Regions from separate parts of the Pandoraea faecigallinarum genome, predicted to be linked through region 2. Evidence: predicted binding sites of a transcription regulator. Region 2 holds the regulator's gene; each other region holds the start of a gene.

Region 1 (5,180 bases), 2.5 Mb from region 2:
CCGCCGCGCGCATGCTCGTCGCGGTCGGCCGGGTTAAGTGGGGTTGGCCGGGCGGGCCAGCACTGCGGATTCGCACGCGTCGAAGGTCGTTCTCGGGCGTTGCCACAGGGGTCGACTCAGCGCGCACGGTTTTCCGCATCGCACCAATCGGCCGAAGTTGGAATATACGCCATGAAATTCACAATGACAAAAGAATTTAATGGGGTCAGATTCCAATTAAAAACCGCACCAAAAGAAGGCTTGTTTTAATTGGGGTCAGATTTAATTCCGGCAACGTCAAGTTGCCGGAAAAATCTGTGATTTCAATCGCTTGAGGACGCTTGAGGATGTTGGAAAGGAAACGTGGCAGCCGGAACCGGCCTGCCAAAAAACAACGTCAGAGGGCTTCAGGTGCCGGTTTGCGAGGACGCCCACGCGTGAGCGGACTCACCCGGCGGTTTGCCGCTAGCGACATTCGCGCCTGATATTCGGGTCCGCCAAGCAACCACCCCTTCTGCGTCGCTGTACGCAATGCGTCGACTTCATGCGCGGGGAGCGGAACCGAAAACCCCTCCGCGTAAGCCCGTTGGCGCTCAAATGGCGTGTTGCCCAGCGCCCAGTAAAGGGCGTGATCCGTCACCAGACTGTCGACGGTCAGTCCGACGTGATGGTTGTAACTCGACCATAAGTAATTGCCCGGGGCGTCGACCAGTCCGGCGCGCACCGGATTGAGCTCGACATAACGGCTTGCGAGCAGCAGATAGTGCTCGGCCTCGATCACCGTCGCCCGATACCGCCCTTCCCACAGCGTGCCGGTACGCTGATGACGTCGATTGAAATAGAGGACGTAATAGCGGCCGACCGACTGCAATGTCGCGGGCAGGCTGCGCTCGTCGCCCGGCGTGGCGACCAGATGCAGATGGTTCGGCATCATGCACCAGGCGTGAATGGCAAGCCCGTTGGCACGTGCGGCATCGCGAAGGCGGTCGTGAAACACGCGTCGATCCTCGTCGTCAACGAAGATTGCCTGCCGGTTATTGCCGCGCAGAATCACGTGCTGCGGCTGACGTGGAATGAAGAGTCTCGGTAATCGGGCCATGCTGATTCAAATGTAATGCTTTAAAGCTCGACATCACGATTCGCGAGAGAGATTCACCATGAAAAATCTCTTTAAATACTGATATCTCGCCAAACCCAGTTGATTCGTACAAAAGTTCTAGATCCGACGATTGCGCCGCGAAATCCCAAGCGCATAATGCATCGAAAAATAAATAAATAATCTTGGGAGGAAAGACAAATGGCAACTCGGACCTATCGGTCCGCGGCGTGCTTATGCGCGCTCGGACTCGGCATTTCCCTGGCGTCCACCAGCGCCAGTGCACAACAGGCCGGCGACAACGTCGTCAACCTCGGCTGGTTCCACATTGCGCCACAGGACTCCAGCAAGCCGATGACCACCAACGTCACGCAGGAAGGGATCACCCCCGCCCTCGTGCCCTCGAACTTTACTTCACCCGGCAGCGGCGCGAAGGTCAGCAACGCCGACACGCTCGGGCTGGTCATCACGCACTTCTTCACCGACAACATCGCGCTCCAGACGGTGGCCGGCGTTCCGGCCAAGTTCAAACTCACCGGTCAGGGCGTGATTGCACCGCCGGGACTGGCCGGCGCGCTCACGAGTATCGACCTCGGCGCGGCGCAAAACAATCCGATCGTGCAAAGCGTGCGCCAGTGGAGCCCGGCGCTCGTGTTGCAGTATTACTTCGGACAGGCCAATTCGACATTCCGCCCGTTTCTGGGAATCGGTGTGAGTTACTAACTTTTTAGAAAGTAAATTCATTGTGCCGCATATTGGCACTCGGGTTGTTGGAAGAACGATTTGACGAGTTCGGGCAGTTTTTGGATTCGCCGCAGGGCGCCAAGTGCGAGTTTTTTCATGTCATCGCTGTTTTGCACAAGGCGTCGGCTGACCTGGCGTTTGACATGCGCCCACACTTGTTCGTCCGGGTTCAGTTGCGGTGCGTACGGCGGCAGGTAGAACAGCTTGAGCCGGCCATCGAGCGATGCGACATAGTCTTTGACGAGCTTGGATTTATGGATGGGATGACCATCGACGATGAGGAACACGGGTTTTGTCGCGCCGATCATCAGGCGCGTGAGGAATTCTTTGAAGGTACGTGAGCTCACGGAACCTTCATGAATCATGAACCGGAAGTCGCCGCGTGGGCTGACTGCCGAGATCATATTCAACGAGAACCGGCGTCCGGTCACGGTAACGACAGGCGTTTGTCCAATCGGCGCCCAGGTTGTGCCGGTGTGGTAATCGGAACGAATGCCGGCTTCATCGGCGAAGTAGATCGTGGCACCTTCGGCACGGGCCTGGGCTTTGATCGCGGGATAGGTTTCGGCTTCCCACTGCTGGACTAACTTGGCATCTTGCTGCCACGCTTGGTACAGCGGCTTTTGAACCGAGAACCCAAGCAGTTTCATCACGCGACTGACGGAGGCCAACGCCAGGGTTTTTCCGAACTGCCGTTTGATCAACTCGCCGATCAGCGACAATGTCCACAAACCGAATTCGAACTTGAACTGTTGCGGGGAGTTCTCGCGAACGGCTTGGGCAATCCAGCGCATTTCGTCGGCGCTGATCTTTGGCGGGCGACCGGAAATCGGTTTGGCCAGCAATGCATTTTGCCCGCCGTCAGCGAACTTCGCGAGCCAGCTAAAAATCGTGCGAACACTCAGGCCGTACGCAGCCGCCACGTTGGCTACCGCTTCGCCTGCGCGCACCGCTTTGACGGCTTGCTGGCGCATGACCTGGAGGGTGTGGTGGTCCAGTTTGCGACCGTCGGATAAGCGTTTGCATTTCATCTCGACACTATATCGCAAAAGTGATTTTACTTTCTAAAATGTTAGTATACGTTCTTCACGAACGTCAATCTCAATCCGAATTTTGAATCGGCGCTGAATCAGAACTTCGGCAGCGTGCTCGCTTTTACTTCCGGGCATAACGGACCCACAACGGTGGAAGCCAAATCTTCCGCGTCATGGCAACCGGTTTTCAACGCCGGTGTTTCTTATGCATTCGATAAGCACTGGGTCGCAAGCGCGTCGGTCTCCTACCTGCCGCTCAAGACCACGGCGAACATCAAGATCAAGGCGCAGGACGGCACCGTGCTCTCGTCCTCGGACGCCGAAATCAAGCTCAATCCGATTGTGACGTTCGTCTCCCTCGGCTACAAGTTCTAGACCCAGCGGGCGGGACGCAAATTGCGTTCCGCCCGCTGCGGCCGGAATATCGGACTCCGCAGTGAATTCCTAAAGCGTGCCTGACATATAAGGGCGCGCTTTTCTTTCGTCCAGCGCTTTTTTCTAAGGGCATTCCATAGGTCGATGCGCGGATACAACACCATTAGAGCGTGACCTCCAGTCTCTTGCTATCCGCGAATATGCACGGTCGGCATAATGGCCCTGAATTTCATTTAACGAAATTCTCGACAATAAAGAATCTTGAGCAGGAGACGAATCGATGAAGTTGAAGCATTTGACGATTGCTGCCGCGGCTATGCTGACGGCATCGGGGACCGCCTTCGCACAGCAGGCCGGGGATACGATGGTCAGCGCGGGCTGGTTCCACCTCTCGCCCCAGGTTTCGAGTGATCCGCTGCACGTGACTGGATCGAATATTCCGGGACTGGCGTCGCAGGTGAACAGCCGCCTGGGCAATACGGGCGCGAATGTCGACGACGCGGACACGCTCGGCCTCACGCTGACCCATTTCTTCACCGACAACATCGCGGTCGAAGGCGTGTTCGGCGTGCCGCCGAAATTCCGCCTGTATGGCACGGGCAGCCTTGCGTTGCCGGGCGGAGGCTCGCTGGCGTCGGCCAAGCAATGGAGTCCGGCCGTCTTGCTGAAGTACTACTTCGGCAAGGCGAACGACACGTGGCGTCCGTTCGTCGGTATCGGTGCGAGCTACTTCTGGTACTCGAACATTGAACTGACCCCAGGCTTCCAGTCGCTGGCGAGCAACGCTCTGACGGGTGGGTCGGGCGGAAACACCACGGCACAGTTGACGAACTCGTGGGCACCGGTGTTCAACGCCGGTCTTAACTGGAACGTCGACAAGCATTGGACGCTCGCCTTCTCGGTGTCGTACATCCCGGTGAGCACGACGGCCAAGCTGACGACGACGCGCGGTCCGATCACGACGACCAGCGAAGCCAAGGTCAAGCTGAACCCGGTCGTGACGTTCCTGTCGTTGGGCTATCGCTTCTAAGGCGCTGATCCAGCCGCTTCCGGAAATTGCGGGTGGGTGGCTGGCTGTCGATTAAACGCTTTATCGTCGCCGCGGAGGCACGTTGGGGACTCCTGGAACCCCGTAGCGCTCCCCGGCCGTCGCGGCACGATGTAAATCGCGTCAAGTTGCACCGAAAACGCCGCCTCGTGCGGCGTTTTCGCATCTATCCCCTCGTCGGATACGATGTCAGCGCATTCCCACATTATCTTCAGCCAACCGGCTGCAACTTTCTTTTTTCGCAAACGGTCTGTTGAGGTGTACGCACGCAAGCGGGCCGCGCCATAATGGCCGCTCGCCTCAGGGTTCCATCGGCGTCTGTCTCCTCCCGGTTGTGCCGGACGCCGCATTTCAATACCACCTCTTGGGAGTCTGAAAATGGGAATTGCCTCGAAAGCGGAAACGGCACTCAACAGCAGCCTGGAAGACGCACGCTTCGCCGGGCGGCGTACCGCGCGAGCGGCGCGTCTGGCGAGTGGCGATGTGTCTTCCCGTGTACGCGACCTGCTCGACGATCTCGATCATGCATTGTCCAATGCCAAGTCGGCGTCCGACATCGAAGCCTTACGCGCCGAGATCGGTGACAAACTGCGTCAGGCACGTAGCGACTTTGGTGATGCGCGTGCCAAGTTGCGTGATCGAGCGAACGAAGTGTGGGACGAAGCCGACGGCTATGTGCATGAGCGTCCGTGGCAAACCATCGGCACCGTGGCCGCAGTTGCTCTGGTGCTCGGCTTCATCGCCGGACGTAGCTAAACGCTGTCATCCGAAGACGCGACACGACAGCGCCCGGTTACGTATGGTTATGTGCGGTTATGTGCCGTTACGTATGGTTACCGCGGAACGAAAACAGCCGGCAAGACGCCGGCTGTTTTTTTGCGCAGGCGTGAACGGCAGGGAGGCA
Region 2 (5,180 bases):
TTGTTTCAACACAACCTCATTGGAAAACGGGATCGTCGCGGGCAGGCAAAGTCGCTGCCCAGATCCGTGTTCGCACCATGAATGCGCGGCAAATACGTGCCGCGACTTCGTTCTTTCGCTAACGGCCCTGCGAATGCGTGCGGTGCGACCGCGCCTCAGGTACCGGTGACGAGATTCTTGTCGTCCCCGTCGTTCTCGCCGTCGATCGCACCGGACATGGGCTGCCCGGCGGCGGCTTCGTTCGCTGCCGAGTCGACAGCGTGCGGGGAAACCTCCTGCGCCAACGACGCTGCGGAATCTGCCGCATGCGTCGCGTCTTCTTCTATTCCGGCCGCTTGCCCGGCCTCATGTCCGACTTCGTGCCCTACACCCTGCGTATCTTGCGGCGAATCGTCGCCGACAGGAACCTCGGGCGCCGACACTTCGGAAAATTCCTCGTGTTGCAGGCTTTCCGCGTCTTCCAGCGGATGCGCATCGGTGGCTGCCAACGCACGGCCCGGCACGTCACCCCGCATTCCGCTCCGTGCCTCACCCGGCGCTTCGCCGTCAGCCGCGCCGGACACGTCCGGCACGTTGCCGCGCGGCGCATCGTCCTGCTCACTGACGTGTACCGGGACCGCGAGTTCCTCGGCATCCGGCGAATTTTCAGCAGACGTACCGGCATCCACTTCGGCCCTGGCCGCCACTTCCGCAGCCATCTCCGGCCCGGCCGTCACGACATCGACTGCTGGCGCCTCACCTTCGGCCATGACGGCATCGAGCAACGCCTCCTGCGTCAACGCCTCGCCGGCGGACGGTTGCGCACGCTGATCTTCCGGCAATCCTTGCGCAAGCGGCAGGTCGTCGGCCCGCGTCTGCGCGAGCAGCGCGAGGGCTTCGGCGTCGGCAACCGGCACGTCGTCCGACGTGGCCTCCCCGTCTTCACCGTCGGCACGTTCGCCGAATTCGATGTTCTGCTGCGCGAGCAGATCGATCTGCGCCTGAGCAGCCGGATCTTCGAGTGGCGGCAGCGCGTCGAGTGCGCGCAGACCGAGATCGTCCAGGAAGTCCTTGGTCGTGGCATACAAACCCGGCCGGCCGGGCACGTCACGATGACCAATGACCTCGATCCAGCCACGATCTTCGAGCTGCTTGATGATCTGCGTGTTGACCGTCACGCCGCGAATCTCTTCGATATCGCCGCGGGTGACCGGCTGACGATACGCAATGATCGCCAGTGTCTCCATCACGGCGCGCGAGTACTTCGGCGGCTTCTCCGGATTGAGGCGGTCAAGGTATTCACGCATGCGCGGACGGCTCTGGAAACGCCAGCCGGTGGCCAACGCCACCAATTCCACACCTCGGCCATCCCATTGCACGCGGATTTCCTCGAGTAGCGCGCGCACCGTGTCACCAGACACGGCGTCATTGAAAAGCTTGCGCAGATCGCCGACCTTGAGCGGTTCCTGCGCGCAAATCAACGCGGTCTCGAGGACGAGTTTCGCCTCTTGGGTATTCATGTGCGACTAAGCAGACCGGGGGCTTGGCAACCCGGTATCAGGAATAAATGGATGCTTGGAACACGAGAAACGGTCGCAGATGACAACCGCTTCGCATAAGCGCGCGCCCTATTGTGTTCGGTCGTAGTGACGGCGGCGCGACCAGAATGCTCGAACGACCTGCCGGGAAAACGCCCAGGCCGACAGTGCGGCGAGACGGACGTCCGGTATGAGCGCAATTATTACTGAAACACCGACGCCCGTAAAGCATCGTCGAAACCCTGACGTCTCGCCCATCGAAACGACGGGTCGACGCCTCATGGTAAACTCTCGAAATAACTTCAGGGGCCTCCATGACCACAGAGACCGGTCGCATTCCCGGCAACCCCATTCCGGTTGCCCAGCCTCGTTGTTCCACCTGCTCATTGGGGCAGTTCTGCCTGCCCGTCGGCATCCCTGAGCCGGAGCTGGAACGACTGGACGCACTCGTCAGCGAGCGCCGCCGCCTCAAGAAAGGCGAAGTGCTCTATCACGCCAACGACAACCTGAATGCTGTCTACGGCATTCGTTTCGGGTCGCTCAAGAGCTGTGTCACGGCCCCCGACGGCCGCGAGCAGGTCGTCGGCTTCCACCTTCAGGGCGAACTCATCGGTCTGGATGCCGTGGCCGACAACCATCATCCGAGTACCGCCATCGCGCTCGAAGACAGCGAGTTGTGTATCGCACGCTTCAATGAGCTGGAGACGCTGTCGCGTCAGGTACCCTCGCTGCAACGCCAGTTGCACCGCCTGATGAGCCAGGAAATACGTAACGAGCACCAGCAATTGCTCGCGCTCGGCACCATGCGCGCCGAAGAGCGTCTGGCTGTCTTTCTGCTGAATCTGTCCGAACGCCTTGCCGCGCGCGGCTATGCGGCCAACGAGTTCGTGTTGCGCATGAGCCGCGAAGAGATCGGAAGTTTCCTCGGACTCAAGCTGGAAACGGTCAGCCGCCTGTTCTCGCGTTTCGCGCAAAACGGCATGATCGAAATCCGTCAGCGTCACGTCAAGATCGTCGACGGTATCGCCCTGCGCGAACTCGCCGGCGTGCATCACTGCTGATGCCGGTTGCCGGGAGCGCACGAGCGCTCCCGCCGTCACCACCTGGCCTTCCCCACAACTCCCCGCAGGCCTTCCGGCAAGTTCGCCGATCCGGCAGACCCCCGGACGCGCAGCGCCGCTCGCACATTACCCATAAGCTACCGGCCCGCCTCGATCGATGCCTTGCGCCAGATCAAAGGTCGCTCACCGCGTCTGCACACCGCCAGCGAACACCCGCCGCCCCGAATCGCGGCGGCGTCGCGCTGGAATCACGCCGGGACCGCGCCGGAACCACCCTGAAATCGCGCAGAGAACGCCCGCGTTCGACAAGCCCGGGCAAACCCTCCATAATCGGCGCGTTCGCCGCTCGGCAGGGTTCTGGCCGGCATGTCGAACGATGGATCCCAACGATGGACCCCGACGGAGGCCGCCGTTATGCCCGCAGCGATATTTCTCAGCCCGGAAGACGCCGAGCACGCGTTCTACGAAGCGTTGCGTGCCGGTGACACGGATACGTTGATGGATGTCTGGTCGGAAGACGAAGAGGTTGTCTGCATCCATCCTTCAGGCCCCCGGCACGTCGGCCCGGCGGCCGTACGCACCAGTTGGCGGCAGATCCTCGCCAAAGGCGGTGTGCAGGTGACGGTCAGCCACCTACAGGTCGCCCATAACCCGCTTTGCGCCGTTCACAACGTGCTCGAGCAAATTCAGGTCGAAACGCACCCGGACGCGCGTTACGCCTTCGTGCTGGCCACCAACGTCTATCTCAAGGAAGCGGACGGTTGGCGGCTCGTGCTGCATCACGCCAGTCCAGCCATCGGCCACGACGACACAGGCTCCCAATTGCCCCGCGCCCACCGGCTGCATTGACTTCGGCATCTCTCGACATCTATCGGCACCTCTCGGCGTCTCGTTAGGCCCATCGCTATCTGTCCTGCGCCGGGGCCGGCCACAGCGTCTCCCAGTATGGCACCGGACTGAAACGCGCCTGCAGGAACTCAATGAACGCGTGCGTTTTCGGCGGCACGAACACCCGGCTCGGGTACACCGCCCAGATCGCAACCTCCTCGGCGAGCGGGTACGCTTGCAACACGGGCACCAATTCCCCGCGCTGCAAATGCGCCGCAATGTCCCACGTCGATTTGAGCGCGATCCCCAAACCGGCCAGCACGGCGTCGCGCAGGACTTCCCCGTTATCCGACACGAGCCGCCCCGCCACGCGCACACTTAGCGGGCCGCCCGGCGTGACGAACCGCCAGTCGCGCTGCTCTCCGAGCGTGAGGCATTCGTGCTGCGTAAGATCACTCGGGTGCCGCGGTGCGCCATGCGCCGCGAGATAGGCAGGCGACGCACACAGTGTCCGCCGATTCGCCGCGAGCTTTCGTGCGATGAGCGTCGAGTCGCGCAGCGCGCCCACGCGGATCGCCATGTCCACGCCTTCCTCCAGCAGATCGACGACCCGGTCCGTGAGCCGGAAATCCAGCGAAATACCGGGATAGCGCGCCAGAAATTCCGGCAATGCGGGCGAAATGTGCTGCCGGGCGAACGACGACGAACACGATACCCGTAACAGCCCCTGCGGCGCCGCGAATCCCTGCCCGACGCTCGCCAGCGCCTGGGCCTCGGCCGCGAGCAAGGCCTGCGCCTGCCCCAGGAAGACTTCGCCCTCCTGCGTCAACGCGACTCGCCGGGTCGTTCGGTGCAGCAGTCGGGCACCGAGCCCCCCCTCAAGCTGCGCGAGTCGCGTGCTGGCCGTTGCGGGCGACAACCCGCGCTCCCGGCCCGCCGCCGACACGTTACCCAACGTCGCAACGCGCACGAACAATGCGACGGTATCGAGGTCCAATGCCATTTGATGGTTTTTCCAAAAGATATTTTCCGCATTATGCGAATTATCAAATCAATCGACTAGCCGTAGTCTTTCGCCATCGCATTCGGTGCGTCGCCAATTCACCACGGATCGTGCGGCGTGCCATCACCCACAGGAGAAAGCAGATGAAAGCCATTGGATTGACTCGTTACCTCCCCATCGACGATCCCAGGGCCCTCGAAGACATCGAGGTGCCGACACCGACGCCCGCCGGTCACGACTTGCTCGTCAAGGTCGAAGCCATTTCGGTGAACCCGGTCGACACGAAGGTGCGCGCCCCGAAGGACAAAGTCGAGACGACCCCGCGCGTGCTGGGATGGGACGCGGCCGGTACCGTCGCCGCGGTCGGGCCGGACGTGACCCTCTTCAAGGTCGGCGACCCCGTGTACTACGCGGGCAGCATCACCCGCCCGGGCGCCAACAGCGAGTTCCATCTGGTGGACGAACGCATTACGGGTCACATGCCCGCGTCGCTCGACTTCGTGAATGCGGCAGCACTGCCGCTCACGACGATCACCGCGTGGGAGGCTTTGTTCGACCGTCTGGACATCGCGCCGGACGGCGGCGACGAAGGCAAGTCGATCCTGATCGTCGGCGGCGCGGGCGGTGTGGGATCCATTGCGATCCAACTGGCGCGACGGCTCGCCAAACTCACGATCGTGGCCACGGCATCGCGCCCCGAGTCGGCCGACTGGTGCCGTCAGTTAGGTGCGCAGCACGTTATCGACCACTATCAGGACATGCCCACGCAGT
Region 3 (5,180 bases), 1.4 Mb from region 2:
GACACCGGGGCCGCGGATGCGGCCTCGGTCGCCGGCGAACGTGGCGGGGTCTCGGCGCGCCCGCCCGCGTGGGTGGCGGCATGTGTCGCGTCGACGGCAACGCTCAGGCCAGTCGAGGCGGGATCGTTAGTGAGTGCGTGTGCGGCGCTGCCCAGTGAAGCAAGGGCGAGCGCGATGGCCGTTTGCAACGGCTTCTGCGTGATGGAACGTGACATGAGTGTCTCTCTCGCGACCGCGCGACGGTCGCCTGATGATCGTGAGATGACGAACGCGACGCGTGCCATGCGGGCGTGGTGTCTTTCGGAACCTCGTGACGGACGGACGACGTCACATGGCGTCATACAGCGTCACGCGAAATCCGCATGATGTTCGTACGACACTGATAGGCGAGGCACGAAAGACGGTGCGAGCCAACGAAGCATGGTGCGTTCGACAGGAACCGCTGCATCGGCGAGCCAAGGCGGGCCGTGCTGGCGGTCAGGGGATCAGACGGCGAGAGAGGGCGGCGCGCGGGCTAAGGCGTCGGAGAAGCGGGCGCGCGGGAAATGCGACACCAACGCCGGGGGGCGGCATCGATGCGAGCCCGCGCGACGGGCGGGGGGGTATGGAAATCGGTAGTGACGAGCGGCTGGTGAGCCCACAGGGCACAGTAGCCGCACTTCTCCCAATGGCCGGCAGCGGCAAGGGAAGGGTCCCCGCCACCATGGCTGCTGTGATGCGCTGCGGGTTGCCCCTGGACTTGCGGGGCCTGCGCATCGTCGTGCCCGTCATGGCCGTCATGTGCCGGCTCGCGCCGGGCGTCGGCGCTCGGTGCGGTGTTTGTCCCCGCTGCGGCCTGAGTGCCCTGTACCGTGCAATAGACCGCGAACGGGTCTTCCTGCATGGCGGCTCGCCACTGCGCAATCGCAGGCATGAGCGCTGCCAGCAGGATCGCCATCAAGGCGATTCCGATTGCGACGCGATGCTGACGGAGCTTGCGCATGCCTTGACCGGTAAGAAGGAAGCGAGGCGCTCATGTCACGACGTCATGACGTCATCACGGAATCGCAAAATCGAGAAATCGAGAAATCGAGAAATCGAGAAATCGGATGCGAGCGAACCTCGGGGAACCAGGCATTGTAGGTGCTGTCGTCGCATTGCGTAAATGCTTTGCGTTCTCATGTAGGGAGGGCGCGACAATTTGACGCATCGATCCGTGTGAACAAAAAGGGAGCGCCACGGCCCCCCAGCGCGTGGCGCCCCGCACCGGATATCAGAACTTCATCCCAACACCGACGCCGACGATCAGCGGATCGATGTGCAGCGTGCCGAGATCGGTTCCGGCCAGCGAGGTATCCGTCTTCATCCAGATTTTCTTGATGTCGACGTTGAAGAACAGGTATTTGGTCATCTGAATGTCCACACCGGCTTGCAATGCCGGGCCGACGCTGTGGTTCCTGATTTCGATGGGCGTGCCGCCGGCGTTCAGATTGCTGTTCCAGAAGCGGGTGTAATTGATACCCGCACCCACGTAGGGACGCACCTTGCCGGCATGGTTGAAGTGGTACTGAAGCAGCAGGGTCGGCGGCAGCACATTCACACCGCCGAGATGCCCGAGGTTGGACGTGAGTTGATGGCGCGACATGCCGAGAATGAGTTCGACGCCCACGTTGTCGAGAATCATGTACGTGAAGTCGAGCTCGGGCACGATCGCGTTGTTCACCGTGACGCCGAGCGTAGGCAGCACGCTGCCGCTCGCATGCGAGTCGGGCATGATCCCGATGGCGCGAACGCGCGCAAGAATGTCGCCGGCATAGACGCCCTGCGCGCTGTTCTTGATGAAGCCGGGAGTTGTCGCTGTGTCAGGTGTGCCGCGAGAGGTCTGGGGCGGGGTCTGTGCGCAGGCAGAGCCGCTGAACACGGCGTTACCGGTGAGCAGTGCCGCTGCGATGGCCACGGCACCAAGGGAATGCTTCATGATGTTTTCCAAAGTCGTGAGTGAGCACGGCCGATGGTAGAAGCGCGTCGTGCCGACGCCTTTGATGCGCATCAAGAGCGAGAGAGTGCGAACCGCTGGTGCGACAAACTGTCGCGAACGCCGGATGGCGGCCCCGGTCGCCGCCGTCGCGCGAGTGAGCGGCGGGTTTTGGTAGGATGCGGACTTTGCCACGCTGTCCCTCATCGTGAAGCGCCCGATTTCGTCGCTGTTTTCCTCGCTCCTGCATGCCGCCGCTCAGGCGGGCCGGCATGGTCTGCGTCTTCTGCAATCGCTGCAGCCGTATGCCGTTCGGGTTGGGTATCACGTGCGGCATCCCACGCGTCGGGGTGTACTGATCGCTATCGCCGCGCTGCCGTGCCTGCTCGTCGGCTACACGCTCATCCTGATTCCGTTTACGCCGGGCATTCGCGATATCCGCCGCGCGAAGGTCGATCGGCCGGCGCAGGTGCTATCCGTGGATGGCAAACCGATTGCCGAATTCCGGCCGTCGAATCGCGAGTGGGTGTCGCTCAAGGACGTATCGCCCAATGTCGTCAAGGCGCTCATATCGACGGAAGATCACCGCTTTTACGAGCATCACGGCATCGATCTGAAGCGCACCGCGGGGGCGGCGCTGCACACGTTCTCCGGGGACCGTCAGGGCGGCTCGACCATCACTCAGCAACTCGCGCGCAATTTGTATCCGGACGATATCGGCCGCGCGCCCACGCTCACGCGCAAACTGAAGGAAGCGATTACCGCGCTCAAGATCGAGGCGCTCTACACCAAGCCGGAGATCCTCGAGACGTATCTGAATACCGTTCCGTTCCTGTACAACGCGTTCGGCATCGAGATGGCGGCGCGCACGTACTTCGACAAGTCGGCGGACCAGTTGGATGTCGTTGAAGCGGCCACGCTCGTCGGCATGCTCAAGGGCAACAGTTACTACAACCCCGTCATCAACCCGGAGCGCGCGCTGCAACGCCGCAACACGGTGCTCGCGCAGATGGTGAAGTTCGGCGATCTGGACGCATCGAAACTCGCCGCGCTGCAAAAGCGTCCCTTGCGCATCGACTTCGAGCGCCAGACCGAAGCGCCGGGACCCGCGCCGCACTTCGCGCAGCAATTGCGCAAATGGCTGATCGGCTGGGCCGATCGCAACGACTACAACATTTATTCCGACGGTCTGGTGGTGCACACCACCATCGACTCCCGCTTGCAGACGATGGCGACGCAGGCGCTCACGCGTCAGGCGAATCAACTGCAAGGTATTGCCGACGCGAACTGGTCGGCCCGAGGCGGATGGCGCGACAACACGGTCCTGGTACAGGCCTTCGTGCGGGAGTCGGCAGAGTATCGCAACGCGGTCGCAGGCGGCGAGGCGCCGGAGGCGGCAATGAAGCGTCTGTTCGCGGACAAGCCATTCATGCAGAACCTGCGCGAGACGAAGACGCGCTTGCAGGCAGGCTTCCTTGCCATCGATCCGCGCACGGGCGAGATTCGTGCGTGGGTCGGAAGCCGCGACTTCACGACCGACCCGTTCGATCACGTTCAGCAGGCGCGCCGTCAACCCGGATCGACGTTCAAACCATTCGTCTATGGTGCTGCCTTCGTCAAGGGACGCAAGCCGGACGACACCATCGTCGATCAGCCTGTGGAGATTCCCCTTGCGGGAGGCGAGATCTGGCGGCCGAGCGACGACACCGCACCGACCAACAAGCCGATGAAGCTGAGCGACGCGCTGGCGCAATCGCGCAATACCGTCACGGCGCAGTTGATGCAGGATGTCGGTCCCTCCCGGGTGGTCGGTCTGGCGCGGGCGATGGGCGTGCGAGAAAGCAGGCTCGACGCGGTGCCGTCGCTGGCGCTTGGCACCAGCCCTGTCTCGCTCAAGGAGATGGTGGCCGCGTACGGCACTATTGCGGACGGCGGCGAGTATCGTGAGCCGACGATGGTCACGGAGATCACCAACGGCGATGGCGAAGTGTTGGCGACGTTCTCGCCGGCGCGTCCCGAGCGGGCGCTCTCCGAGGCCGACGACTACACCTTGCTCGACACGATGCGCGGTGTCGTCAATCGCGGCACGGGCAACGCGATTCGCACGCGCTTCGGGATTCGCGCCGATGTTGCGGGCAAGACCGGCACGACGCAAAACAACACCGACGGCTGGTTCATTCTGATGCAGTCGCAGTTGGTCGCAGGTGCGTGGGTGGGCTTCAACGACAGCCGTATTACGTTGCGCAGCGATTATTGGGGACAGGGCGCGCACAGCGCATTGCCAATCGTCGGCGACGTCTTCTCACGGGCGCTGCGGGCCAGGGTGATCGACGGAAATGCGAAGTTCGAGGCGCCGGATAACCATCACTGGTACAGCGATTTATGGACGCGGGCCTCGGATTGGGTGACCGGCCTTTTTGCGAAGAAGCCGGAGCCCAGGCAGAAAGCGCAAGTGAAGCGCCAGGCGAGCGCGCCGGCACCGGCAAATGAGACCGGCGCGCAGAAAGCCGCGAACCCGGCCAACGCGTCGGCGCCCACCCCCGACACCGCCAGCGGCCCATTGCCCGTGCCGATCGCCTCGGCCGTACTGGCGCAGCCGGACGATGCGTCGCCGGCGAGTACACCGGCACCGCATGGGACTACGATTCCGGGGGTGCCGGGCGAGTGGAATGGGCCGGGGGGCGTGCCACCCGGCACGTCGATGCCCTCGGCCCCGACCGGCGGCGTCATCCTGTCGCCGCCGGTCCCATCACAGAATCCGCCGCAGAACCCACAGGTGTCCCCGGCACCCGCACCGGCACAGTAGAGGACCCGGCAAGCCGCGCATCAGGTGTCTCACCAAGCACCTCAACAATCGCCTCACCAAACGCCTCACCAAGCGCCTCACCAAGCACCTCAACAAACGCCTCAACAAACGCCTCAACAAACGCCTCAACAAACGCCTCAACAAACGCCTCAACAAACGCCTCAACAAACGCCTCAACAAGCACCTCAACAAGCACCTCAACAAACGCTTCACCAAGCGCCTCAACAAACGCCTCACCAGACACCTCACCAGGCACCCCACCAGGCGCTTCAACGCGCGCCTCACCAACCGGCAGGGCGATCCTCTCGGCGACGGCCACATCGACGGGGCCTTGGCGACTGCCGCACCCCACATCGCTGCCCGGCGCGCGCCGGGCGGGATTCCCCATAACAGTCATGCCGCATTCTCATGACTGGCTCG

Evidence for each region. Region 2 encodes FNR, which switches genes on or off when oxygen is low (the NO sensors DNR and NnrR bind a similar motif). Its sites were predicted from a motif close to TTGATNNNNATCAA; they were not measured.
Region 1: the regulator FNR is predicted to act here: its motif matches at 2,905-2,918, upstream of AB870_RS21165 (OmpW family outer membrane protein).
Region 3: the regulator FNR is predicted to act here: its motif matches at 2,019-2,032, upstream of AB870_RS03335 (OmpW/AlkL family protein).

Annotation. Positions count from the first base shown of each region.
Region 1 is NZ_CP011807.3:4,814,659-4,819,838, forward strand. Features, by position in the region: gene AB870_RS21150 (transposase) at 377-1,078, opposite strand; partial or broken gene AB870_RS21155 (OmpW/AlkL family protein) at 1,277-1,795, shown strand; gene AB870_RS21160 (IS630 family transposase) at 1,816-2,850, opposite strand; gene AB870_RS21165 (OmpW family outer membrane protein) at 3,004-3,228, shown strand; gene AB870_RS21170 (OmpW/AlkL family protein) at 3,509-4,258, shown strand; gene AB870_RS21175 (ElaB/YgaM/YqjD family protein) at 4,655-5,032, shown strand.
Region 2 is NZ_CP011807.3:2,117,245-2,122,424, reverse strand. Features, by position in the region: gene AB870_RS09540 (pseudouridine synthase) at 1-9, opposite strand, end outside; gene scpB (SMC-Scp complex subunit ScpB) at 156-1,499, opposite strand; gene fnr (fumarate/nitrate reduction transcriptional regulator Fnr) at 1,832-2,578, shown strand; gene AB870_RS09525 (YybH family protein) at 2,993-3,427, shown strand; gene AB870_RS09520 (LysR family transcriptional regulator) at 3,483-4,409, opposite strand; gene AB870_RS09515 (zinc-binding alcohol dehydrogenase family protein) at 4,553-5,180, shown strand, end outside.
Region 3 is NZ_CP011807.3:728,850-734,029, forward strand. Features, by position in the region: gene AB870_RS03325 (TonB-dependent receptor family protein) at 1-215, opposite strand, end outside; gene AB870_RS03330 (DUF2946 family protein) at 515-982, opposite strand; gene AB870_RS03335 (OmpW/AlkL family protein) at 1,253-1,957, opposite strand; gene AB870_RS03340 (penicillin-binding protein 1A) at 2,199-4,760, shown strand; gene AB870_RS26260 (hypothetical protein) at 4,681-5,157, opposite strand.